Regions from separate parts of the Anaerotignum faecicola genome, predicted to be linked through region 3. Evidence: a T-box and tRNA genes for the amino acid it is inferred to sense, from the RefSeq annotation. Region 3 holds a T-box; the other regions hold tRNA genes.

Region 1 (7,788 bases), on a different contig from region 3:
TTTCTATTTTCAAATGTAACAAAAGTTGTATCGCTACAACGAAACATTCCAGAGAAATAGCTATTATATTAAACTGGTCAAGCAAGAAAGAGCACAAGGAGAATGCCTTGGCACTAGGAGCCGATGAAAGACGTGGTAAGCTGCGAAAAGCTTCGGGGAGGCGCAAACAGCCATCGATCCGGAGATATCTGAATGGGGAAACCTACTTGAGCAAACCTCAAGTATCCATGCGTGAATCCATAGCGTATGGAAGGGAACGCTGTGAACTGAAACATCTAAGTAGCAGTAGGAGGAGAAAGAAAACTCGATTTCCTAAGTAGCGGCGAGCGAACGGGAAAGAGGCCAAACCGAAGGACCTGGTTCTTCGGGGTTGCGGACTGCAATTAGCATTGCTGAGAGATAGACGAATGGTTTTGGGAAAGCCAGCCGTAGACGGTGAAAGCCCGGTAGACGAAATCTTGAAGCAGCGAGCAGGATCCAGAGTACCACGAGACACGAGAAACCTTGTGGGAAGCCGGGGGGACCACCCCCCAAGCCTAAATACTCCCTAGTGACCGATAGTGAAGCAGTACTGTGAAGGAAAGGTGAAAAGGACCCCGGGAGGGGAGTGAAAGAGAACCTGAAACCTTGTGCTTACAAACAGTCAAAGGACGCAAGTCTGATGGCGTACTTTTTGTAGAACGGTCCGGCGAGTTACTAATGCCAGCGAGGTTAAGTGGTCAGAAGCCACGGAGCCGAAGGGAAACCAAGTCTGAATAGGGCGTAGAGTTGGTATTAGTAGACCCGAAACCGGGTGACCTATCCATGTCCAGGTTGAAGGAACCGTAAAAGGTTTTGGAGGACCGAACACACATGTGTTGAAAAACGTGGTGATGAGGTGTGGATAGCGGAGAAATTCCAATCGAACTCGGAGATAGCTGGTTCTCCTCGAAATAGCTTTAGGGCTAGCCTCGAGCTGGAGTCTAACGGAGGTAAAGCACTGAACTGACGCGGGGCCCAAAAAGGTTACCAACTCATATCAAACTAAGAATGCCGTCAAGATACCCTCGGGAGTCAGTCTGCGTGAGATAAGTCGCGTGGACAAAAGGGAAAGAGCCCAGACCGACAGCTAAGGTCCCAAAGTACGTGTTAAGTGGAAAAGGATGTGGGATTTCATAGACAACTAGGATGTTGGCTTAGAAGCAGCCATACATTTAAAGAGTGCGTAATAGCTCACTAGTCGAGAAAACCTGCGCCGAAAATGTAACGGGGCTAAAACACGACACCGAAGCTACGGATTCCTTACAAAGTAAGGAGTGGTAGAGGAGCATCCTGCAAGGACGAAGCCAAAGTGAGAGCGATGGTGGACGAAACAGGAGAGAGAATGCCGGAATGAGTAGCGAGATACATGTGAGAAACATGTAGGCCGAATATCTAAGGATTCCTGGGTAAAGCTAATCTTCCCAGGGTTAGTCGGGGCCTAAGGCGAGGACGAAAGTCGTAGTCGATGGATAACAGGTTGATATTCCTGTACTACACATAATCAGAACTGTGGGGACGCAGGAGGATAGGGAAACCGGGGAATGGAAAGACCCGGTCAAGCGTAAAGCTGTGGGAGATAGGCAAATCCGTCTCCTGTAAGTGAAACGTGATGAGGACTGAAAAAAAGTAAGGAAGTTTCCGAATCCACACTGCCGAGAAAAGCCGCTATTGCGTTATGTGTACCCGTACCGTAAACCGACACAGGTAGATGAGGAGAAAATCCACAGGCCGACGGGAGAAGTGTTGTTAAGGAACTCGGCAAAATGACCCCGTAACTTCGGGATAAGGGGAGCCTCGCAAGAGGCCGCAGAAAAGAGGCACAAGCAACTGTTTAGCAAAAACATAGGTCTATGCGAAACCGTAAGGTGAAGTATATGGGCTGACGCCTGCCCGGTGCTGGAAGGTTAAAAGGAGAGGTCAGCGCAAGCGAAGCTTTGAATTCAAGCCCCAGTAAACGGCGGCCGTAACTATAACGGTCCTAAGGTAGCGAAATTCCTTGTCAGGTAAGTTCTGACCCGCACGAAAGGCGTAATGATTTGTGCACTGTCTCGACAACACGCCCGGTGAAATTGAAGAACCAGTGAAGATACTGGTTACCCGCAACAGGACGGAAAGACCCCATGGAGCTTTACTGCAGCCTGATACTGGGATTCGATGATATATGTACAGGATAGGTGGGAGGCTAAGAAGCGAGAACGCTAGTTTTCGTGGAGCCGCCGGTGGGATACCACTCTTATGTCATTGAATTTCTAACCTGCATCCGTAATCCGGGTGAGGGACAATGTCAGGCGGGCAGTTTGACTGGGGCGGTCGCCTCCTAAAAGGTAACGGAGGCGCTCGAAGGTCACCTCAGAATGATTGGAAACCATTCAAAGAGTGTAAAGGCAAAAGGTGGCTTGACTGCGAGAGCGACGGCTCGAGCAGGTACGAAAGTAGGACTTAGTGATCCGGTGGTAATAAGTGGGAATGCCATCGCTCAACGGATAAAAGCTACCCTGGGGATAACAGGCTTATCTCCCCCAAGAGTTCACATCGACGGGGAGGTTTGGCACCTCGATGTCGGCTCATCGCATCCTGGGGCTGAAGTAGGTCCCAAGGGTTGGGCTGTTCGCCCATTAAAGCGGTACGCGAGCTGGGTTCAGAACGTCGTGAGACAGTTCGGTCCCTATCCGTTGTGGGCGCAGGAAATTTGAGAGGAGCTGTCCTTAGTACGAGAGGACCGGGATGGACGTACCTCTGGTGTACCGGTTGCAGACCAACTGCACAGCCGGGTAGCTATGTATGGAACGGATAAACGCTGAAGGCATCTAAGCGTGAAGCCGCCCTCAAGATAAGATTTCCCATTCTTCGGAAGTAAGATCCCTTAAAGATAATGAGGTTGATAGGTTGGAGGTGTAAGCATGGTAACATGTTCAGCTGACCAATACTAATAGATCGAGGGCTTGACCAAAAAAAGATTACTCAAGGATTGCTAAGTTTGTATTCAGTTTTGAAGGTGTAATCCCACCCAAGTGGGAGGCCGTTATACAGGGGTATAGTTCAGCTGGTAGAGCGTTGGTCTCCAAAACCAAATGTCGAGGGTTCGAATCCTTCTGCCCCTGCCATTTTTTTAAAAGAAAAACGATTCGCTATTTTTAATATGGCTCAGTAGCTCAGTTGGTTAGAGCGCCGGCCTGTCACGCCGGAGGTCGTGGGTTCGAGCCCCATCTGAGTCGTTTTGTGGAAGTTTAGCTCAGCTGGGAGAGCATCTGCCTTACAAGCAGAGGGTCACAGGTTCGAGCCCTGTAACTTCCACTTTTTTTATGCAAAAAAGTATCCCTCCTGCGAAATGCGGTGAGGGTCTTTTTATTGCGAACAGCGAGGAAAAATACAGAAAGAGGAACGGGGGAAATTCTATGCAGTCAAATTGCGAAACCTGTATGTATTTTGGATATGACGAGGAATTTGAGGAATATTTCTGCGAAGTGAATCTGGATGAGGATGAAATGGAAAAATTTCTCACGGACAGCTTTCAAGGCGGCTGTCCCTATTACCGTTTGGAGGATGAATACCGGACGGTGCGTAAGCAGATGTAAAGAAAGGGTCGAAACAATCAAAATTGTTTCGACCCTTTTTCGGTATAACGTGAAAAAGTAGGGAAATGCAGCTACGAATCAGCGGATGGATTGATAATTCTGTAAAATCCGGATATACTAACAACAATTTACGAAGCTTACGAAACGGAGGGATGACTTTGATTTATACGGTAACGGTGAATCCTTCGGTGGATTATGTGGTGCAACTGGGCGAATTTCACCTAGGGATGGTAAACCGTGCGCTGAATGAGGCGGTTTTTTCGGGCGGCAAGGGTATCAACGTCGCTATGATTTTGCAGAATCTAGGTGTAAGTAATCGTGCGCTGGGATTTCTGGCAGGCTTTACGGGTGATTTTATTGAGAAGGATTTGCGACGGCGCGGCTGTCGGACGGATTTTGTCCGTTTGGAAAAGGGTTTCAGCCGTATCAATGTGAAGCTGAAGGGGCAGGAAGGCAGCGAAATCAACGGCAGTGGCCCTGCGGTAGATCAGGCGGCGGTGCAGGCGCTTTTTGAGAAGATAAGCACCCTGCAGAAAGGAGATATTCTGATTATTTCGGGCAGCGTACCGCTCTCGCTGCCACAGGATTTTTATGAAAGAATCCTGGATTTATTGAAGGGGCGTGAGATTGATACGGTTGTGGATGCGACGGGGGAGGCGCTGCTGAAAACTCTGCGGTATGAGCCGTTTCTTATTAAGCCGAACCTTCAGGAATTGGAGGAGCTGGCGGAAAGACGTTTATTCACGCGCGAGGAAATCATTGCACAGGGAAAACGCCTGCAGGAGATGGGGGCGAAAAATGTGCTGATTTCTCTGGCGGCGGAGGGGGCAATCCTTCTGACGGCGGAGGGGGAGATTTTATTCGGCGAAGCCCCGAGAGGAAAGCTAGTCAATGCTGTTGGAGCGGGGGACTCTATGGTGGGCGGCTTTGTGGCAGGATGGGTGAAAACGGGCAACTACTGTGAGGCGCTACAATGGGGTGTTGCGGCAGGCAGTGCGAGTGCATTCTGTGAAACCTTGGCAACGGGGGAAGAAATTCGGAGATTATATGACGAAACCATCAATATCATTCGTGAGGAATGTTAAGAAAGGATGTATTTTCGATGAGAATTTCGGAGTTGTTGCAAAAAGAAAGCATTGCTCTTGGCAGAAAGCCACAGGATAAGGCGGATGCCATCGGGCAGATGGTGGAGCTGCTGGCGAAAAGCGGCAGTTTAGAGGATAAAAAGAAATTCAAGCAGGCAATTTTAGAGAGAGAACGCCTTTCTACCACAGGCATCGGTGAGGGCATTGCCATTCCACATGGCAAAAGCAGTGCGGTGAAACGGGCGGCGTTGGCGGCGATGGTTGTGCCACAGGGCGTGGATTTCGCGAGTGCGGACGGTGCGCCGGTGCATTTATTATTTATGATTGCGGTGCCTGAGGAGGGGGCGGAGCTGCATCTGGAGGTATTGGAACGGCTTGCCGCCATGCTGATGGATGAGGATTTTCGCAAAAGGCTGACTGCGGCAAAGGATGCGGCAGAATTTCTGCATATTTTAAGCATAGAGGAGGAAAAACGCTTTGCGGAGACTGCGGAAAAGCAGGAATATGATTATGACGTTCTGGCGGTGACTGCCTGCCCGACGGGGATTGCGCATACCTTCATGGCGGCGGAAAGTCTGGAAAACAAGGCGCGCGAGATGGGCATTACCATTAAGGTGGAAACCAACGGGAGCGGCGGTGCGAAAAATGTGCTGACGGCGAAGGAAATCCGAGCGGCGAAGGGAATTATTGTTGCGGCGGATAAAAATGTGGAGATGCAGCGGTTTTATGGAAAAAGGGTCTTGCAGGTGCCTGTTGCGGACGGGATTCGCAAGCCGGAGGTGCTGCTTGGGAAGATTTTGCAGGGCGAAGCACCTGTTTACGGCGAGGGTAAGGATGTGGAAATGGCGGACGGCAGAGAGGAAGTCCGCGGCAGAGGGAAGAAGGTCTATCGTGATCTGATGAACGGCGTTTCGCACATGCTTCCGTTTGTCATCGGCGGCGGTATTCTGATTGCGGTTGCGTTCCTTTTGGATGATTACAGCCTGAATCCTGCCAATTTCGGCTCCAACCTGCCGCAGGCTGCCTTTTTCAAGGCAATCGGGGATGCGGCGTTTGGCTTTATGCTCCCGATTCTGGCAGGCTATATCGCGATGGGGATTGCAGACCGACCTGCGCTTGCACCCGGCTTTGTGGGCGGCTTTCTGGCGAAGGAGGGCGGCAGTGGCTTTCTGGGGGCGCTTCTGGCAGGCTTTGCGGCAGGGTATCTGATTCTGCTGCTGAAGAAGCTCTTTGATAAGCTGCCGCGTTCTCTGGAGGGAATCAAGTCCATTCTGCTCTACCCTGTTTTCGGGATTCTCCTGATGGGGTTATTGATTCAGCTGATTATCAATCCGCCTGTGGCATGGCTGAATGAAGCGCTTTACGGGCTTCTGGCGCGGCTTGGCACCGGTAGCCGTGTACTGCTTGGGGTTCTTCTGGGCGGCATGATGAGCGTGGATATGGGGGGCCCAATCAATAAGGCGGCGTATGTATTCGGTACGGCATCCCTTGCGAGTAATGAATTTCAGATTATGGCGGCGGTCATGGCAGGTGGTATGGTGCCGCCGTTGGCGTTGGCGCTGGCAGTATTCGCCTTCCGGGATAAATTCAGCGAAAAGGAACGGCAGTCCGGCGTGGCAAATCTGATTATGGGGGCGTGCTTTATTACGGAGGGGGCGATTCCCTTTGCGGCAGCTGACCCTCTGCGCGTTCTGCCTGCCTGCATTATCGGCTCTGCGGTGGCAGGGGGATTGAGCATGTTTTTTGGCTGCGGACTGCGCGCACCGCATGGCGGCATTTTCGTTCTGCCCGTCATCAGTCATCCCTTCGGCTTTCTGGCAGCGGTTATTCTGGGGGCGTTGGTCGGGATGCTCCTGCTTGGCGTTTTGAGAAAAAGAATTGAGCCGCGCGAGTCATAACCGTAATTTTCCATCGGAAAGTCCCTTGCGTCTTTCGGCTGAATCTTTTATACTAATATAGAGAATTTTGGCGAATTTGTTTCAATCTGGGGAAAGCCCCAATCGTTTCCCTGCCCTTGGGCAGGGGTTACATAAAACAGCTTCGCCGCCGAAGGTTGTGAAGGAATGAACGTGCATTTACAAGAATGGGGAAAAGCCATCCTGCAGGCGGCTGTGATTATTGTGATTCTGTTTTTCTTCTGCTGGCCTATGCGGATTTCGGGCAGCTCCATGGAATCGACCATGAAGGATGGGGAAATCGTGCTGATGAGCCGCTTTGCGACGATGCAGGAAAAATATGAAACGGGCGATATTGTGATGTTCCATTATTATGATGCGGACGGGGGAAAAACGGTGGTAAAACGCATCATTGCCACAGAGGGCGACCACATCCGGATTCTGGCGGATGGCGGTGTGGAGGTGAACGGAGCAAGATTGCAGGAGGAATATATCCACGGCAGAACGGACGGTCTGGTGGATATGACTGTGCCGAGGGGAACGGTATTTGTGATGGGGGATAACCGTGGGGAAAGCTTTGACAGCCGCAACATGGGTGCAATTCCCTGTGAGGACTTGAAGGGGAAGGTGTTTTTCCGCCTGTTCCCTTTGGGAAGGATTCGGTAAACATAACATAAAAAGCATTGTCGGAGAAATGCTCCGGCAATGCTTTTTTGCACAGAAAAATTTTTAGCGATGGGGGAGATATTCCAGAAACCGTCTGACGGCAAGCGGAGCAGTTTTTCTGTCGCGCAGGGCAAGGACGATATCCCGATGGAAGGAGGGAACGGTTTCCTTTGCCGCCACCTGATAGGGAATCCGCTTCAAAATCAGACGGGGCAAAAGGCTGACCCCAAGACCGCTTTCCACAATGGAGAGAATGGCGTAATCATCCCAAGTAGTAAAACGGACATTGGGCGAAAGACCTTCTCTGCGGAAAAAATCGGCAATTTCGGCATTTTTGTCCTTCTCCAGCATCAGAAACGGCTCTTTGCAGAGGGCATCAAGAAAGATGCACTCCGCCTGTGCTAAGGGGTGTGTTGCAGGGAGGATAGCAAGAAAATCATCCCGTTCCAGAAAAATCGTATCCAAATCGGGACGGACGGGCAGGCAGAGAAAGCCGCAGTCTACTCGCCCTTCCCGAATCCATGCTTCAATTTCGCGATAATCCCC
Region 2 (7,788 bases), on a different contig from region 3:
ATTTGATGGGATGGTGATATTAATGAAAAAGATAAGGGCAGTTATGCTATCGTTGCTTGCTTGTACGGTTCTGCTTGCAGGGTGCAACACTTCCCCCGAAAGCAATGAAGAACAGCCCTTAAAGGTATATTCATTTAGCGGAGAAAATGAATATATTTCTGTGTCAAATGGTGTAATTATTTTAGATGGCAAAGATGAAATTTGCTATGGTGGCGATTTGAAAGTGATGTCAGACGATTTTTCTGATATTACCACATATTCAACTACCATTTATATCAATGGAAGTGAAAAAGAAATTTTGCTCTCTAATGGTGTTGATGATCAGACCGGTGGGACAATAGATGTTTCCGGAAATATTGGAAAAATTTCCGGGGACATTCTCGGAGATAGTGATGATAAGTTGACTGATAATTTGTGGTTTGAATTGAAAACAACTAATTTGAGCGGAGAAGAAAACACTTATCAGGTACAATTAGAGACAACTGAAATCACAAAGGAAGTCAAAAAGTAACTTCTAAATTCGGATTTGAAAGAGGTGTTCGGATGAAAGCAAAGCGTATTATTTTATGCGTGGCAGTGGTCTTTCTGGCAGGGATTTTGGCTTATTCTGCTATACAGAGAAAGCATACCTTTACCCTTTCAAACGAGGACGGCGGCGTGAAGGCAGAACAGATACAGCCGCTTTTTGGGACGGTAAGGGTAAGCGGTGATAGTGATACGGATGTGGTTTTTACCGATGTTGAAACGGGAGAGAAATACACAATCGGATACATTACGCATGGCATGACGGAAAAAATCAAGCTCGAAAGAGGAAGATGGTACAGTGTTGCGGGCAGTGGTAATCTTACGGTAAAGCCGATAAATGTTCGGGTGGAATAAAGGTCGGCTTTTTTAACCGGTGAAGCACAATATGATAAAATAATCAATAAAAGCGGTTTCCGTTCGGAAACCGCTTTTTTGTAAAGTTTAGGTACACCCTTTACAAAGGGGGAGACAAGGGCAGAGCCTTCGCAATTATTTATTCTTTAAGTATTCATCAATCGCTGCGGCTGCCTTTTTCCCTGCGCCCATTGCGAGGATAACGGTTGCTGCGCCTGTTACGGCATCGCCGCCGGCATAAACGCCCTCTCTTGTGGTCTGGTTTGTTTCCTCGTTGACAACCAGACAGCCCTTACGATTTGTTTCCAGACCCTTTGTGGTGCTGCGAATCAGGGGGTTCGGGGAGGTGCCGAGAGACATGATAACGGTATCTACATCCAGCACATAATTGGAGCCTTCGATGGGGATGGGGCTTCTTCTGCCACTGGCATCGGGTTCGCCAAGTTCCATTTTCAAGCATTCAATGCCGCAAACCTGACCATTGCCGTCATTGAGAATCTGTACGGGGTTTTCGAGCAGGTGGAATTCAATGCCTTCCTCTTTTGCGTGATGCACCTCTTCCAGACGGGCGGGCATTTCCTTTTCGGAACGGCGGTATACGATATAAACATGCTCCGCACCCATACGCTTTGCGCATCTTGCCGCATCCATGGCAACGTTACCGCCGCCGACAACAGCGACTGCCTTGCTGTTGCGGATGGGGGTATCATATTCGGGCAGATATGCCTTCATCAGATTGATTCTTGTCAGGTATTCATTTGCGGAATAAACGCCGACCAATGCTTCGCCGGGGATACCCATGAAGGAGGGCAGGCCTGCGCCTGTGCCGACAAAGACAGCATCAAAGCCCATATCGTCGATGATTTCATCAATGGAAAGCACCTTGCCGATAACCATATTTGTCATAATCTTTACGCCCAGAGCAGTCAGCTTATCAATTTCCTTCTGCACGATTGCCTTGGGCAGACGGAATTCGGGAATACCGTAAACCAATACGCCGCCTGCCTTATGGAAGGCTTCGAACATGGTTACTTCGTAGCCCTGCTTTGCCAGATCCCCTGCGCAGGCAAGTGCGGAGGGACCGGAGCCGATGACAGCAACCTTTTTGCCGTTGGAGGCAGGCTTTTCGGGCAGCTCATCGCAGTTTTTCATATACCAATCGGCAACGAAGCGTTCCAGACGACCGATGGCAACAGCCTCGCCCTTCATGCCTCTGACGCATTTGGATTCGCACTGGCTTTCCTGCGGACAAACACGACCGCAGACCGCGGGCAGAGCGTTTGTGGAGGTAATCACCTTATAAGCCGCCATAAAATCGCCCTTTGCAACCTCTGCGATGAATTCGGGGATGCGTACATTAACGGGACAGCCGCTCACGCAGGGCTTATGCTTACAGTTCAGGCATCTCTGCGCTTCTTCGATTGCCATTTCCTCGGTATAGCCGAGGGAAACCTCTTTAAAGTTTTTATTTCTTACATCAGGTGCCTGTTCGGGCATCTTGATTTTTTCCAGACTCATATTTGCCATGATACCGTTCCTCCTTATTTGATCAGTTCATTTGCCAGCTTATCCATGCGGCAGATGTGGGTTTCTGTCAGCTCCGCTTCTCTTGCCTTATAAATGGAGTTACGGTTCATCAGCTCGTCAAAATCTACCTCGTGGCCATCGAAATCGGGGCCGTCTACGCAGGCAAACTTAATCTTGCCGCCAACGGTGACACGACAGCCGCCGCACATGCCTGTGCCGTCAATCATGATGGGGTTCAGAGAAACAATGGTTTTGATACCGAAGGGCTTTGTGGTCAGGCTGACGAATTTCATCATGGGGATGGGGCCGATGGCAATTACAGCATCATAGCTGTTGCCTGCCTCAATCAAGGATTTCAGCTTATCGGTAACGAAGCCCTTTTCGCCCTGAGAGCCATCATCCGTCATGAGGTAATAATTTGTAGCAACGGCGTTCATTTCGTCCTCCAGAATGACGATATCCTTGTTTCTGAAGCCGGCAATGACATCGACCTCTACACCGAGGTTATGCAGTGCCTTTGCCTGCGGATAGGCGATGGCACAGCCAACACCGCCGCCGACAACAGCAACCTTTTTCATGCCGTCATATTCTGTGGCAACGCCCAGAGGGCCGACAAAATCCTGAATGGTATCGCCAATCTCTTTTGCGGCAAGCAGCTTTGTGGAAAGCCCTACCTTCTGGAAGATAATGGTAACGGTGCCTTTTTCTCTGTCATAATCTGCGATGGTAAGCGGAACTCTTTCGCTGAATTCATCCACGCGGAAGATGATGAACTGACCTGCCTGTGCCTTTTTGGCAACAAAGGGTGCTTCAATCTCCAGCAGAGTGACCATGCTGTTGAGCTCTCTTTTATTCACGATACGAAACATGGGTGGTTCCTTCCTTTCTCTACGTTTGGGATGCCGAAAGGCTTTTCTTTCGGCAGTATTTTTGATAATATATAGATTGCATCTATCATAACACAAAAGGTTTGCGGAAAAAAGATAGAAAACTGCCATTTTTCCTTAAAAATAAATACAAAAGTTTATGGGAAACAAACAAACGCGGGACGAATTTTGTCCCTGCAAGAAAAAAGGAGATTTGTTATGGAAAATAAAATGAATACATTAGAGGATTTGGTGCGGATTATCCGTATTCTGCGCGGCGAAAACGGCTGTCCGTGGGACAGGGTGCAGACGCATGCATCCATCCGCATGGATATGCTGGAGGAGGCTTACGAGGCGGCGGATGCGATTGACAAAAAGGATATGAAAAATCTCTGTGAGGAGCTGGGGGATGTGCTGATGCAGGTGGTCTTTCATGCGGAAATCGAGACGGAGCAGGGCGGCTTTACGATGGGGGATGTGATACAGGGCATCTGCGAGAAAATGATTTATCGCCATCCGCATGTATTCGGGAGCGGCAAGGCGGATACGGCGGAGGAGGTGCTCATCAACTGGGAGGAGCTGAAGAAGAAGGAGAAAAGGCAGGAAACTCAGACAGAGGTCATGCAGAGCGTGCCGGAGGCACTGCCTGCGCTCATCCGTGCAAGGAAGGTGCAGAAGAAGGCGGCGGATGTCGGATTTGACTTTCCGGTGACGGCAGATGCCATGCGGAAGGTGTACGAGGAGGTACAGGAATTAGAACAGGCAGTGCGAGAAAATGGGGAGATTGAGGAGGAATTCGGGGATATTTTGTTTGCCTTGGTGAATATCTCCCGTTTTTTGAAAATAAATCCTGAGTTTGCCTTGACAAAAGCCATCAAAAAGTTTATAAATAGATTTGAATATATTGAGAAATCCGCCCTTTTAGAGGGCAAAGCTCTTTCGGAGATGTCTTTGGAGGAGATGGATTTACTCTGGGATGAGGCAAAAATCAAGCTGAATCCAATGCAATGATAAATAACTATTAGGAGGCAAACACAAATGAACAAATCTGATCTGGTTGCGGCAATCGCAGAAAAAGCAGAAATGAGCAAAAAAGACGCAGAAAAAGCACTGAAGGCTTTTGAAGATGTAGTAACAGAAGAACTGACAAACAACGGCAAGGTACAGCTGGTTGGCTTCGGCACATTCGATGTTGCGGAAAGAGCAGCGCGCGAAGGCAGAAACCCTCAGACAGGCGAAGCAATGCCTATTCCTGCATCCAAAGCACCTAGATTCAAAGCAGGCAAGGCTCTGAAGGATGCAATCAATAAATAATTTGTTTTTGAATGATGGCCCTTTCTGTGAAGAAAGGGCTTTTCTTTTTATTATGGAAAGGAGCAGAGGAAATGCGTGTAGATAAATTTCTGAAGGTGTCCCGTATCATCAAAAGACGCACGATTGCCAATGAGGCGTGCGACGCAGGCAGGGTGATGATTAACGGGAAGGTGGTTAAGGCAGGCGCAGAGGTGAAGATTGGCGATGTTATCGAGATTCAGTTCGGGAATAATACCACGAAAATTGAAGTCTTGGACTTAAAGGAATCCACCAAAAAAGAAGATGCCGTTAACATGTACAAGTCCCTTTAATGAGGATGATTTTTCAGCGAAATTTTTAAATTTTACGCCCGACCTCGCAGAACCATGAATATGGTTCTGCAAATCAGGGTCAAGGGAAATGATTTCCCTTGCGGGGTTTGGGGCAGCGCCCCAAAAAAAGGTCTGTTTTCTTTTTTGTCCGCATATCCTTGGAACAGAGGGGGCGTTTTTTTATGGCAGAGGAGAAGAAAAAGGGACGGCATACATTAAATATGGAGGAACGGGAACGGGTGCGCATCGGCGGCGTAATGGAGGTGCTTTCCTTCGATGAGGACGGCATTATGATGGAGACCACCTGCGGACTGCTGCTTTTAAAGGGCGCAGGGATGCACATCGGCAAGCTGGATCTGGAGGCAGGGGACGTTGTTGTAGACGGAAGCATTGACAGCATGACCTATTCCGATGGAACGCTTGCGGAAAAACATTCTATTCTGGGCAGACTGTTTCGCTAGAGGGGGCAGGCGGTATGATTCTTTCCTTACACGCACAGGCACAGCTTTTCCTGCTGACGGTGCTTCTGGGCGGTGGCATGGGTCTTTTTTATGACGGCCTGCGGGTGTTTCGCCATGCCCTTCGCCATAATGCCTTCTGGGTGCAGGCGGAGGATGGGCTTTTCTGGCTTCTGGCGGTGTTTCTGGTGTTCTGCGTGATGCTGCACGCCAATGCAGGAGAAATCCGGTTTTTTACGATTCTGGGGCTGTTCGGCGGCATGGGGCTGTATTTCCTGACGCTCAGCCGCATGGTGCTTGCTGTCAGCGATAAAATCATTTCTGCTGTGAAATATATGCTCGGCCTTTTTGGGCGTATTGTGACAATGCCGTTTCGTCTGCTCTGGCTTGTTTTTCGCCGCCCTGCGAGAAAAATTGGCGGATTTTGCGAAAAACAGCGGAAAAAACTATTGCAAAGCGTTAAACTTTGTGTGAAAATAATAATACATCGTTTGCATATCAATCGGCGGATGCTGCGCAAAAAATAGGAACACGACAGGGGTCTTTTTTATGGGGCAGAAAAAAAAGAATAAAAAATCCAAAAAAATATCCGGACTTTTTCTCAGGGTGTTCGTACTGGTGTTTGTTGTGGCGGTTGCAGTCGGCATTGGCAGGCAGGCGGCGCGGTATCAGGAGGTAAAGGATGAAACGGCCTCTGTTGCGGCGCAGGTGAAGGAAGAAAAGGAAAAGCAGCAGGAATTTGAAGCGCGCAGAGAATATTACACCAGCGATGCCTACATCGAGCAGATTGCAAGAGAGCAGCTGGGTATGGTGAAATCAAACGAGATTCTCTACATCAACCGCGGAGAATAGACTGAAATTTTTGTAAAAAAGTTGGAGAAAAGCACTTGACAAAAAGGGAATGAAACGATATACTGTCTAAGTCAGCTTGTGGCGGAGTAGCTCAGTTGGCTAGAGCATGCGGTTCATACCCGCAGTGTCAGGGGTTCAAATCCCTTCTCCGCTACTTTTTATTAAGGCCCGTTGGTCAAGCGGTCAAGACGCGGCCCTCTCACGGCTGAAACAGGGGTTCGATTCCCCTACGGGTCATCCGTGGACTATATAGGTTTATATGGTAAAGACAAACTGAATATGGTTAAAAATATGGAAGTTTAGCTCAGCTGGGAGAGCATCTGCCTTACAAGCAGAGGGTCACAGGTTCGAGCCCTGTAACTTCCATTTTTTTATATTAAAAATTTATATTAAAAAGGAATGTGGGATCGAGGGTCACAGGTTCGAGCCCCCGAGAGTGCAAGCACTCCTGTGACATTCCATTTTTTTATATCCAAAAACAGAATATAAAAGGCTCCCATTCCATGCGGCTTGCAAAGAGTGGGAGCTTTTCTTATGCCCAAAGGGTGATGACCTGTGCAACGATGGTTTCCCCTTCATAGAGGAAGGATTCGATTTCCTTGCCGTTTTCGGTATCCTGCAAATAGGTCTTTATGGTGACGGTGTCTCCGCGCAGACACTCCTTGCGGTAGACAATGCGGATATCCTTGAGTGTCATATCCTCATAGATGGCATCGGGGATATCATCCATCACCCATTCCAGATATTTCACGTTATTGGCGTGCCCATTGGTATCGGTATCCCTTCTGGTTACGACAAAATCTCTGGTGCAAATCAGCCTGCCTGCCGGTGTTTTAGGCATGAAGAATTTTTCGCCCTCAATGGCAGATACCTGCCCCGAATGATATTTTTCAACCATATCCGCAGGCACATTGGCAGGCTTCCGTTTTTCGGAATCCATGAAAATCCAGCGGGAAATGCCATCCAACAGCTTATTGCCGTTTTCATCAAAGAGGAAAAAGCTGCGGTTTGCCTGAAAGCGGGCAAATTTATCGCTCCAGGTCTGCAATGTGATGGTTTCATTGTATTTTGGCATGCGGTAGAGCTTTAAATGCCAGTTGACAACAGACCAAAAGCAGTGATGCGTAAGATTATACTGCACACTGAAGCCGAGGCTGTCGGAATGGCTGATTGCCATTTCCTGCAGGGCGGAGAGCAGTGCCGCAGGTGTCATAGAGCGGCTGCCGTCAATCTGAAAATAATGTACGGTCTGGGTTGTTTCATATCCGATTCGATCCATCATGTTTTCCTCCTTACAGCATGGGCGAAATCAATCTTGCAATCGCCTCACGCACCTTAAACCACCACTTTCTGCGGCGGTACCATTCTTTTGTAATTTCCACAGAGCTATGCAAATCCTTTAAGAAATCATCCTCTAATATTTTGGTTATGCCTGCATCATACATGAAGGCATTGACCTCGAAATTCAAATCAAAGCTGCGGATATCCATATTGGCGGAGCCGACAGAGGAAACAGTACCATCTATCGTCAGCACCTTGGCATGGATAAAGCCCTTTTCATACTGATACACCCGCACCCCT
Region 3 (7,788 bases):
TATGCGGATGAGATTGCACAGGTTGGTCTGGAAAAAACAGCCTGCACGATTCATACACCGATTGGCAATGTGCGCGTGAATATTCCAATTCCGGGGGTACACATGGTGCTGAATGCGCTTTCCGCGGCGGCGGTCGGCGTGGAGCTGGGGCTGACACCGGAGCAGGTGAAGGCAGGGATTGAAGGCTTCCGGGTGACCAAAAACAGAATGAGCATTGAAACAACGAAGGACGGCATTACGATTCTGAATGACGTTTATAATTCCAATCCGGTTTCCTGCAAGGCTTCTCTGGATATTCTGGCGAACGCGAAGGGCAGAAGGATTGCCGTTCTGGGCTTCATGGGCGAGCTGGGCGATTATGCGGAGGAAGGACACCGTGAGGTCGGGATTCATGCGGCGGAAAAAGGCATTGATGTGCTTTACTGCATCGGGCTTTGCTGTGATTACATGGCAGATGCGGCGAAAAAGGCAGGCATGAAAGAGGTTTATTATCTGGAAACACAGGAAGAATTCTGGGAGAAGGGACTGCCTACGCTCAAAGAAGGCGATACGATTCTGCTCAAGGCATCCCGTAGCAGAGAATTTGAAAAAACAGTAGCAAAATTGCAAGGAGTGAACTAAAGTGGGTTCTTTGGAACAGGCAGTCTATGCCATCATCATATCTTTCGTGATTGGGGTGATTTTGTGTCCCATCGTGATTCCTATGCTGAGAAAGCTGAAATTCGGGCAGAATGTGCGTGACGACGGGCCGCAGACACATCTGGCAAAGCAGGGCACGCCTACGATGGGCGGCGTTGCCTTTCTGGCGGCATTTGTGATTACAAGCCTTTTCTTTCTGAATGGGAACAGGGACGGCGCGGCTATCATGCTGATGACCCTGTGCTATGGGCTGATTGGCTTTTTGGATGACTATATTAAGGTGGTAAAAAAGCGTTCTCTGGGGCTGCGCGCGTATCAGAAGCTATTGCTGCAGCTGATTGTAACGGGGCTGTTCTGCTCGTATATCATGAAAAGCGGCATCGGTACGGCGATTTATATTCCCTTTACAGACGGGAAAATGATTGATTTGCAGCTGATTTTTATTCCCTTCCTGTTTGTGGCGGTGTTGGGAACGGTCAACGGGGTCAACCTGACAGATGGTCTGGATGGGCTGGCAGGCGGCGTAACCCTTCTGGTGGCGGCATTCTTTATGATTGTGGCATGGGCGGCAGGCAGCACGATTGCACCTGTTTGCGGTGCGATTGTGGGCGGTCTGATGGCGTTCTTAATCTTTAACTCCTATCCTGCAAAGGTGTTCATGGGGGATACGGGGTCTCTGGCACTGGGCGGCTTTGTGGCATCGGCGGCGTTTATTCTGAAAATGCCCATTTTTATCGTGATTGTCGGGTTTATTTACCTCTGGGAATCCATTTCTGTTATGCTGCAGGTTGGCTGGTTTAAGCTTACAAAGAGAAAATACGGGGAAGGCAGACGCTTATTTAAAATGGCACCCTTCCATCATCATCTGGAAAAATGCGGTTGGAAGGAAACCAAGGTTGTGACGCTTTTTTATGTGGCAACGGCACTGCTGTGTCTCATTGGTTTTCTGGGCTGTAAATATATGTTCCTGTAAGGAATTTTGGAAAGAAGGAATCAAACGTGGAATACAATGGTAAAAAGGCCTTAGTCTGCGGCATGGCAAGAAGCGGCATTGCGGCGGCAAAGCTGTTGAACAGACTGGGTGCGAGGGTTACATTGCAGGATATGAAAAAAAGAGAGGAAATTTCTGCCGATGTGCTGGCATTGGAGGGGGAGGGCATCGTGCTTTACACGGGCGCAAACCCCGATGAGATTGCCTGCGCGCAGGATTTAATTGTATTAAGCCCCGGTATTCCCTGCGACCTGCCTTTTATTGCGGCGGCGGAAAATGCAGGAATCGAGGTTATCAGCGAGGTGGAACTGGCGTACCGCTTGACACCCTGCCCGATTACGGCAATCACAGGCACAAACGGCAAAACAACCACAACCACGCTGACAGGCGAAATCATGAAAACGGCTTACAGCGGTACGGCGGTTGTCGGAAACATTGGAGTGCCTTACAGCGAGGAGGTAGAGCGGCTGACCGAAAAGGATTGGGTGGTTGCGGAAATCAGCAGCTTCCAGATGGAAAAGGCGAAGGAATTTCATCCGCATATTAGCGCAGTGCTGAATATTACACCCGACCATTTGAACAGACATAAAACCATGGACGTTTACATTGCCATGAAGGAAAGAGTTTTTGCAAAGCAGACCGCAGAGGATTTCTGTATTCTGAACCATGGGGATGCGGCTTGCAGAAAAATGGCGGATAAAACCGCGGCGAAGGTATTTTTCTTCGATTCCTCCGAAAGGCTTGCGGAAGGCATTTATCTGGACGGGGATGCCATTGAGGTGCGCTGGGGCGCTATCAACGAAACCCTGATTCATGTGGATGAATTACAGATTCTGGGCGTGCATAACTATGAAAACGTGATGGCGGCGGCGGCAATGGGCATTTGTGCGGGGATTGCATTGGATACCATTCGCACGGTGCTGAAGGGATTTGCAGGCGTAGCACATCGCATCGAATATGTTGCGACGGTGGACGGTGTGGACTATTATAATGACTCCAAGGGGACGAATGTGGACGCATCCATCCGTGCGGTACTGGCGATGAAAAAGCCGATTGTACTGATTGGCGGCGGCTATGATAAGGGCAGCTCCTTTGATGAATGGACAAAGCTGTTTCCCGGCAGAGTGAAGCATCTGGTGCTGATTGGCGTAACCGCACCGAAGGTACGCGCATCTGCGGAGAAATTCGGCTTTACTGCCATTTCCGATTGCGAAACCTTTGCAGAAGCGGTTGACCTGTGCAGAGAAAAGGCGGAGGACGGCGACTGCGTACTGCTTTCTCCTGCATGCGCAAGCTGGGGCATGTTTGATAACTACGAACAGCGCGGAGATATGTTCAAGGAGCAGGTTCGGGGATATCTGAAATAAAAAACGCTGGAATGAGGTGTGAAAATGAGTCATGTCAAACCAAAAAAGAAAACCGCAAAGCGGAAGTATAGAAAGCCGTTGGGATATGACTTCACGGTTCTGTTTATCGTGCTGATTCTGGTGCTTTTTGGCGTTGTCATGATTTTCAGCTCTAGCTATTATTACACAATGACAACGGAGCGATTCCATAATGATATGTTCTATTTCCTGAAGCGGCAGAGCCTTTGGGCGGTTTTGGGGATTGTGGCAATGGTTGGCATGATGCATATTCCGTATACCCTCTGGAGACGATTTGCAAAGCTAGCATATTGGCTTTCCAATTTGTTCCTGCTTGCACTGCCCTTTGTCGGGACAGAGGCAGGCGGGCAGAAGCGGTGGCTGGGGATTGGCTCGCTTTCCTTTCAGCCTTCGGAGTTTACGAAGATTGCCGTGATTCTATTTCTTTCCTCTTATGTGATTGAGCATCGGAAGGAGCTGGCAAATCTGAAGGGGTTCTTCAAGGCGTGCTGTGTGCTGCTGCTGCCTGTGGCGCTGATTGCAATATCGAACTTTTCCTCCGCGCTGCTGGTTGGGCTGATGGGTGCAACGATTCTGTTTGTGGCAAGCCCGCGTGTTTGGTATTTCGGGGCGGCAATCGCAGGGGCAATTCCTCTTTGCGGTCTTGCTGTAGCGATTCCCAAGTTTCGCTACAGACTGACCCGTATCAAGACATGGCTTGACCCCTGGGCAGACCCGACAGGCGATGGCTTCCAGACGATTCAGTCGCTGTATGCACTGGCATCCGGCGGCTTATTTGGACTTGGACTGGGGCAGAGCCGACAGAAAACCTTTATTCCGGAGGCATATAACGATATTATTTTTGCGATTATCTGCGAGGAGTTGGGAATTGTCGGGGCGGCGTTGGTGATTCTGCTGTTTGCGGTGCTTATCTGGCGAGGGATTCGCATTGCGATGAATGCAAAGGACAGCTATGGGATGCTGGTTGCAACGGGGATTACGGCGGTTATCGCCTTCCAGTCGATTATCAATATCGGCGTTGTAACGAATACGATTCCCAATACGGGGCAGCCGCTGCCGTTTATCAGCTACGGCGGTACCTCGCTGTTGTTTTTGATGGCGATGGTTGGGATGCTGCTGAATATTTCGCGTTATCCCAAGGATAGGGAAAATTAAAGTTGAAAACAGGAAAGACTTTTCGAAAAATAGTAGAAAAGTCTTTTTTTCTTGCTTTTTTACTAATTTAGGGTTGACAAAACTGGTAGAATTGAATAAAATCTTGAGGTATAGAAAGAAAAACAACACTGTGAAAGACAGAGAAAAAGAGGAGTACACATCCAAAATACGCAGAGAGAAGGATTCATTGGCTGAAAAATCCTTTGTAGAAAGAATGTGGAAGGTAGCTTTGGAGTTGCTTTGTTGAAGGGGATTTCAGAAGAAATTTCTGGGTAGGCAAAGCCGGGAGGTCCCGTTACAGACGATAAAGTGTCCGTTTTTAGAAACGGGAAATAAGGTGGTACCGCGAGCTTTCGTCCTTTGGTTGGACGGAGGCTTTTTTTGATTCACGGTGAAATGAAAAAAATAGGAGGAAATACTATGAAAGAGCTGGCAAAGAATTTTGACCCCTCTGTTGTAGAGGAAAGACTTTACAACAAATGGATGGAAAAGAAATATTTCCATACAGAAGTAGATAAAACAAAAGAACCTTTTTGCATCGTAATGCCGCCCCCGAATATTACAGGGCAGCTGCACATGGGACATGCACTGGACAACACCATGCAGGATATCCTGATTCGCTGGAAAAGAATGGCAGGCTACAACGCACTCTGGGTACCCGGCATTGACCATGCAAGCATTTCCACAGAGTTGAAGGTTGTGCAGAAGATGGCATCCGAAGGGCTGACAAAGGAGGATGTTGGTCGTGAGGGCTTTTTGGAACGCGCGTGGGCGTGGAAGGAAGAATACGGCGGCATTATTCTGAACCAGCTGAGAAAGCTGGGCTGCTCCTGCGACTGGGATCGTGTACGCTTTACGATGGATGAGGGCTGCTCCGAAGCGGTTCTGGAAACCTTCTGCCGTCTGTATGAAAAGGGCTATATTTACCGCGGGGAAAAGATTATCAACTGGTGTCCTGAGTGTCAGACTACAATTTCTGACGCAGAGGTAGAGCATGTTGATATGGCAGGGCATTTTTATCATATCAATTACCCCATTGTTGGTTCTGATGAAAAGCTGAGACTGGCAACCACCAGACCCGAAACCATGCTAGGCGATACTGCGGTTGCGGTACATCCCGCAGATGAAAGATATCAGCACTTGATTGGCAAGACCTGTATCGTTCCCGTTCTGAATAAGGAAGTACCCATCGTTGCGGATGAATATGTTGACAGAGAATTTGGTACCGGTGTTGTAAAAATTACACCTGCACATGACCCGAATGACTTCGAGGTTGGGCTGAGACATGACCTGCCCCGTATCTGCGTGATGAATGATGACGGCACAATGAATGAAAAGGCAGGCAGATTTGCAGGCATGGACAGATTGGAGGCCAGAAAGGAAATCGTAAAACAGCTGGACGAGGAAGGCTATCTGGTTGAAATCGAGGATATTACCCATGCGGTAGGCTGCCATGAAAGATGCCACGCACCCATCGAACCCATGATTAAGCTGCAGTGGTTTGTAAAGATGGACGAGCTGGCAAAGCCTGCCATCAAGGTTTATCAGGATCAGGAGCTGAAATTTGTTCCCGAACGTTTCGGCAAGATTTATATGCACTGGCTGGATAATATCCGCGACTGGTGTATTTCCCGTCAGCTTTGGTGGGGACACAGAATTCCTGCATACTATTGTGCGGACTGTGGTCATATCACAGTAGCGAAGGAAAATCCCGGAAAATGCGAAAAATGCGGCTCTGCAAATATCAAACAGGATGAGGATACACTGGATACCTGGTTCAGCTCTGCGCTGTGGCCCTTCTCCACGCTTGGTTGGCCGCATGAAACAGAGGAGCTGAAGCATTTCTATCCCACAAGCGTTTTGGTAACAGGCTATGATATCATTTTCTTCTGGGTTATCAGAATGGTATTCTCCGGCATGGAGCAGATTGGCGAAAGACCGTTTAACGATGTTCTGATTCATGGGCTGATTCGTGACGATCAGGGGAGAAAATTCTCCAAATCTCTGGGCAATGGGATTGACCCTCTGGAGGTTATCGCAAACTACGGTGCTGACCCCCTGCGTCTAATGCTGATTACAGGCAACGCACCCGGTAACGATATGCGTTTCTACTGGGAAAGACTGGATAATTGCAGAAACTTCTGCAACAAGATGTGGAATGCGTCCCGTTTCGTGATGATGAATATGGAGGATGGCGAAGAACCTAAGTTCCTGATGCTGACCTCTGCGGATAAATGGATTCTGTCCAAGGTAAACACGCTGGCGAAGGAAGTACAGGAAAGCCTGAGCAAATATGACCTTGGTCTGGCGGCACAGAAGGTTTATGATTTCATCTGGGATGAATACTGTGACTGGTATATTGAAATGGTGAAGCCTCGCCTGTATAACAAGGAGGACAGCACAAGAGCAGCGGCACTGTGGACGCTGAAGCAGGTTCTGATCAATGCACTGAAGCTGATGCACCCCTTCATGCCCTTCATTACAGAGGAGCTGTTTATGCATATTCAGGATGAGGAAGAAACCATCATGACCTCTCAGTGGCCTGTTTACAAGGAGGAATGGAACTTCAAGGAAAATGAAGCGGAAATCGATGCCATCAAAGAGGCAGTAAGAAATATTCGTAACATTCGTGCGGAAATGAACGTTGCGCCCTCCAAGAAGGTACATGTTTACGTTGTTTCCGAAAACGAAGGTGTTCGGTATATCTTTGAACATTCCAAGGTATTCTTTAAGACACTGGCGCATGCAAGCGAGGTAACCGTGCAGACGGACAAGGCAGGCATTGGCGAGGATGCGGTTTCTGTTGTGGTTCAGGATGCGACCATCTACATGCCTTTGGCAGAGCTGGTTGATTTTGCGAAGGAAATTGAACGTCTGGAAAAGGAAAAGACCAAACTGGAAAAAGAGGTTGACCGTGTTGTGAAGAAGCTGGCAAATCAGGGCTTTGTGGCAAAGGCACCCGCGCACGTGATTGAAGAAGAAAAGGCAAAGGAAGAAAAATATAAAGCAATGCTGGCACAGGTTGAGGAAAGACTGGCACAGCTGAAGAAATAAGAAAAATAAAATTTGAATCCCCTTGGAGAAATTCCAAGGGGATTTTACGTTAGGGGTTCGGGATAATTTCAAGCCAGTAATTGTCCGGATCGTTGATGAAATAGATGCCCATTTCGGGATTTTCAAAGCAGATGCAGCCCATTTCCTTATGCTTTGCATGTGCCGCATCGAAATCCTCTGCCTGAAACGCAAGATGGAATTCATTTTCGCCAAGATTATACGGCTCCTTGCGGTCGCGCAGCCAAGTCAGCTCTAATGTGAAATCGGATTTGCCGTCGCCCAGATAAACCAGCTTCCAGCTGCCGTCAGGGGCTTCCTTGCGGCGAACCTCCTTCAGACCAAGTGCGGCTGCATAGAACGCCATGCTTTTTTCCAGATCGAGTACGTTATAGTTATAATGATTAAAGGTAAACATAAGAATCCTCCTTAGTGGTGATGATGATGGTCATGGTCATGTCCACAGCCGCAGTCATGATCGTGGTGATGGTGGTCATGTCCGCAGCCGCAGTCATGATCGTGGTGATGGTGATCGTGTCCACAGCCGCAGTCATCATCATAGTCTTC

Evidence for each region. A T-box is a leader RNA that pairs with one kind of tRNA and senses whether it is charged. The one in region 3 lies ahead of EJE48_RS08870 (valine--tRNA ligase), so its partner is inferred to be a tRNA-Val.
Region 1: it encodes a tRNA-Val, which carries the amino acid that the T-box ahead of EJE48_RS08870 (valine--tRNA ligase) is inferred to sense. The anticodon was not compared.
Region 2: it encodes a tRNA-Val, which carries the amino acid that the T-box ahead of EJE48_RS08870 (valine--tRNA ligase) is inferred to sense. The anticodon was not compared.

Annotation. Positions count from the first base shown of each region.
Region 1 is NZ_BHVZ01000014.1:1,765-9,552, forward strand. It holds rRNA gene EJE48_RS09980 (23S ribosomal RNA) at 76-2,971, shown strand; tRNA gene EJE48_RS09985 (tRNA-Trp) at 3,050-3,125, shown strand; tRNA gene EJE48_RS09990 (tRNA-Asp) at 3,163-3,236, shown strand; tRNA gene EJE48_RS09995 (tRNA-Val) at 3,243-3,315, shown strand; gene EJE48_RS10000 (DUF6472 family protein) at 3,417-3,596, shown strand; gene pfkB (1-phosphofructokinase) at 3,755-4,681, shown strand; gene EJE48_RS10010 (PTS fructose transporter subunit IIABC) at 4,699-6,579, shown strand; gene lepB (signal peptidase I) at 6,745-7,242, shown strand; gene EJE48_RS10020 (LysR family transcriptional regulator) at 7,306-7,788, opposite strand, start outside.
Region 2 is NZ_BHVZ01000001.1:710,289-718,076, reverse strand. It holds gene EJE48_RS03470 (hypothetical protein) at 1-511, shown strand, start outside; gene EJE48_RS03465 (hypothetical protein) at 544-879, shown strand; gene gltA (NADPH-dependent glutamate synthase) at 1,015-2,406, opposite strand; gene EJE48_RS03455 (sulfide/dihydroorotate dehydrogenase-like FAD/NAD-binding protein) at 2,421-3,275, opposite strand; gene mazG (nucleoside triphosphate pyrophosphohydrolase) at 3,492-4,283, shown strand; gene EJE48_RS03445 (HU family DNA-binding protein) at 4,293-4,586, shown strand; gene EJE48_RS03440 (RNA-binding S4 domain-containing protein) at 4,658-4,897, shown strand; gene yabP (sporulation protein YabP) at 5,080-5,358, shown strand; gene yabQ (spore cortex biosynthesis protein YabQ) at 5,373-5,882, shown strand; gene EJE48_RS03425 (septum formation initiator family protein) at 5,905-6,207, shown strand; tRNA gene EJE48_RS03420 (tRNA-Met) at 6,288-6,361, shown strand; tRNA gene EJE48_RS03415 (tRNA-Glu) at 6,373-6,444, shown strand; tRNA gene EJE48_RS03410 (tRNA-Val) at 6,501-6,573, shown strand; gene EJE48_RS03405 (acyl-[acyl-carrier-protein] thioesterase) at 6,740-7,486, opposite strand; gene cls (cardiolipin synthase) at 7,500-7,788, opposite strand, start outside.
Region 3 is NZ_BHVZ01000009.1:27,335-35,122, forward strand. It holds gene EJE48_RS08850 (UDP-N-acetylmuramoyl-tripeptide--D-alanyl-D-alanine ligase) at 1-621, shown strand, start outside; gene mraY (phospho-N-acetylmuramoyl-pentapeptide-transferase) at 623-1,612, shown strand; gene murD (UDP-N-acetylmuramoyl-L-alanine--D-glutamate ligase) at 1,639-2,997, shown strand; gene ftsW (putative lipid II flippase FtsW) at 3,022-4,170, shown strand; T-box leader at 4,302-4,534, shown strand; gene EJE48_RS08870 (valine--tRNA ligase) at 4,591-7,224, shown strand; gene EJE48_RS08875 (VOC family protein) at 7,274-7,639, opposite strand; gene EJE48_RS12410 (hypothetical protein) at 7,651-7,788, opposite strand, start outside.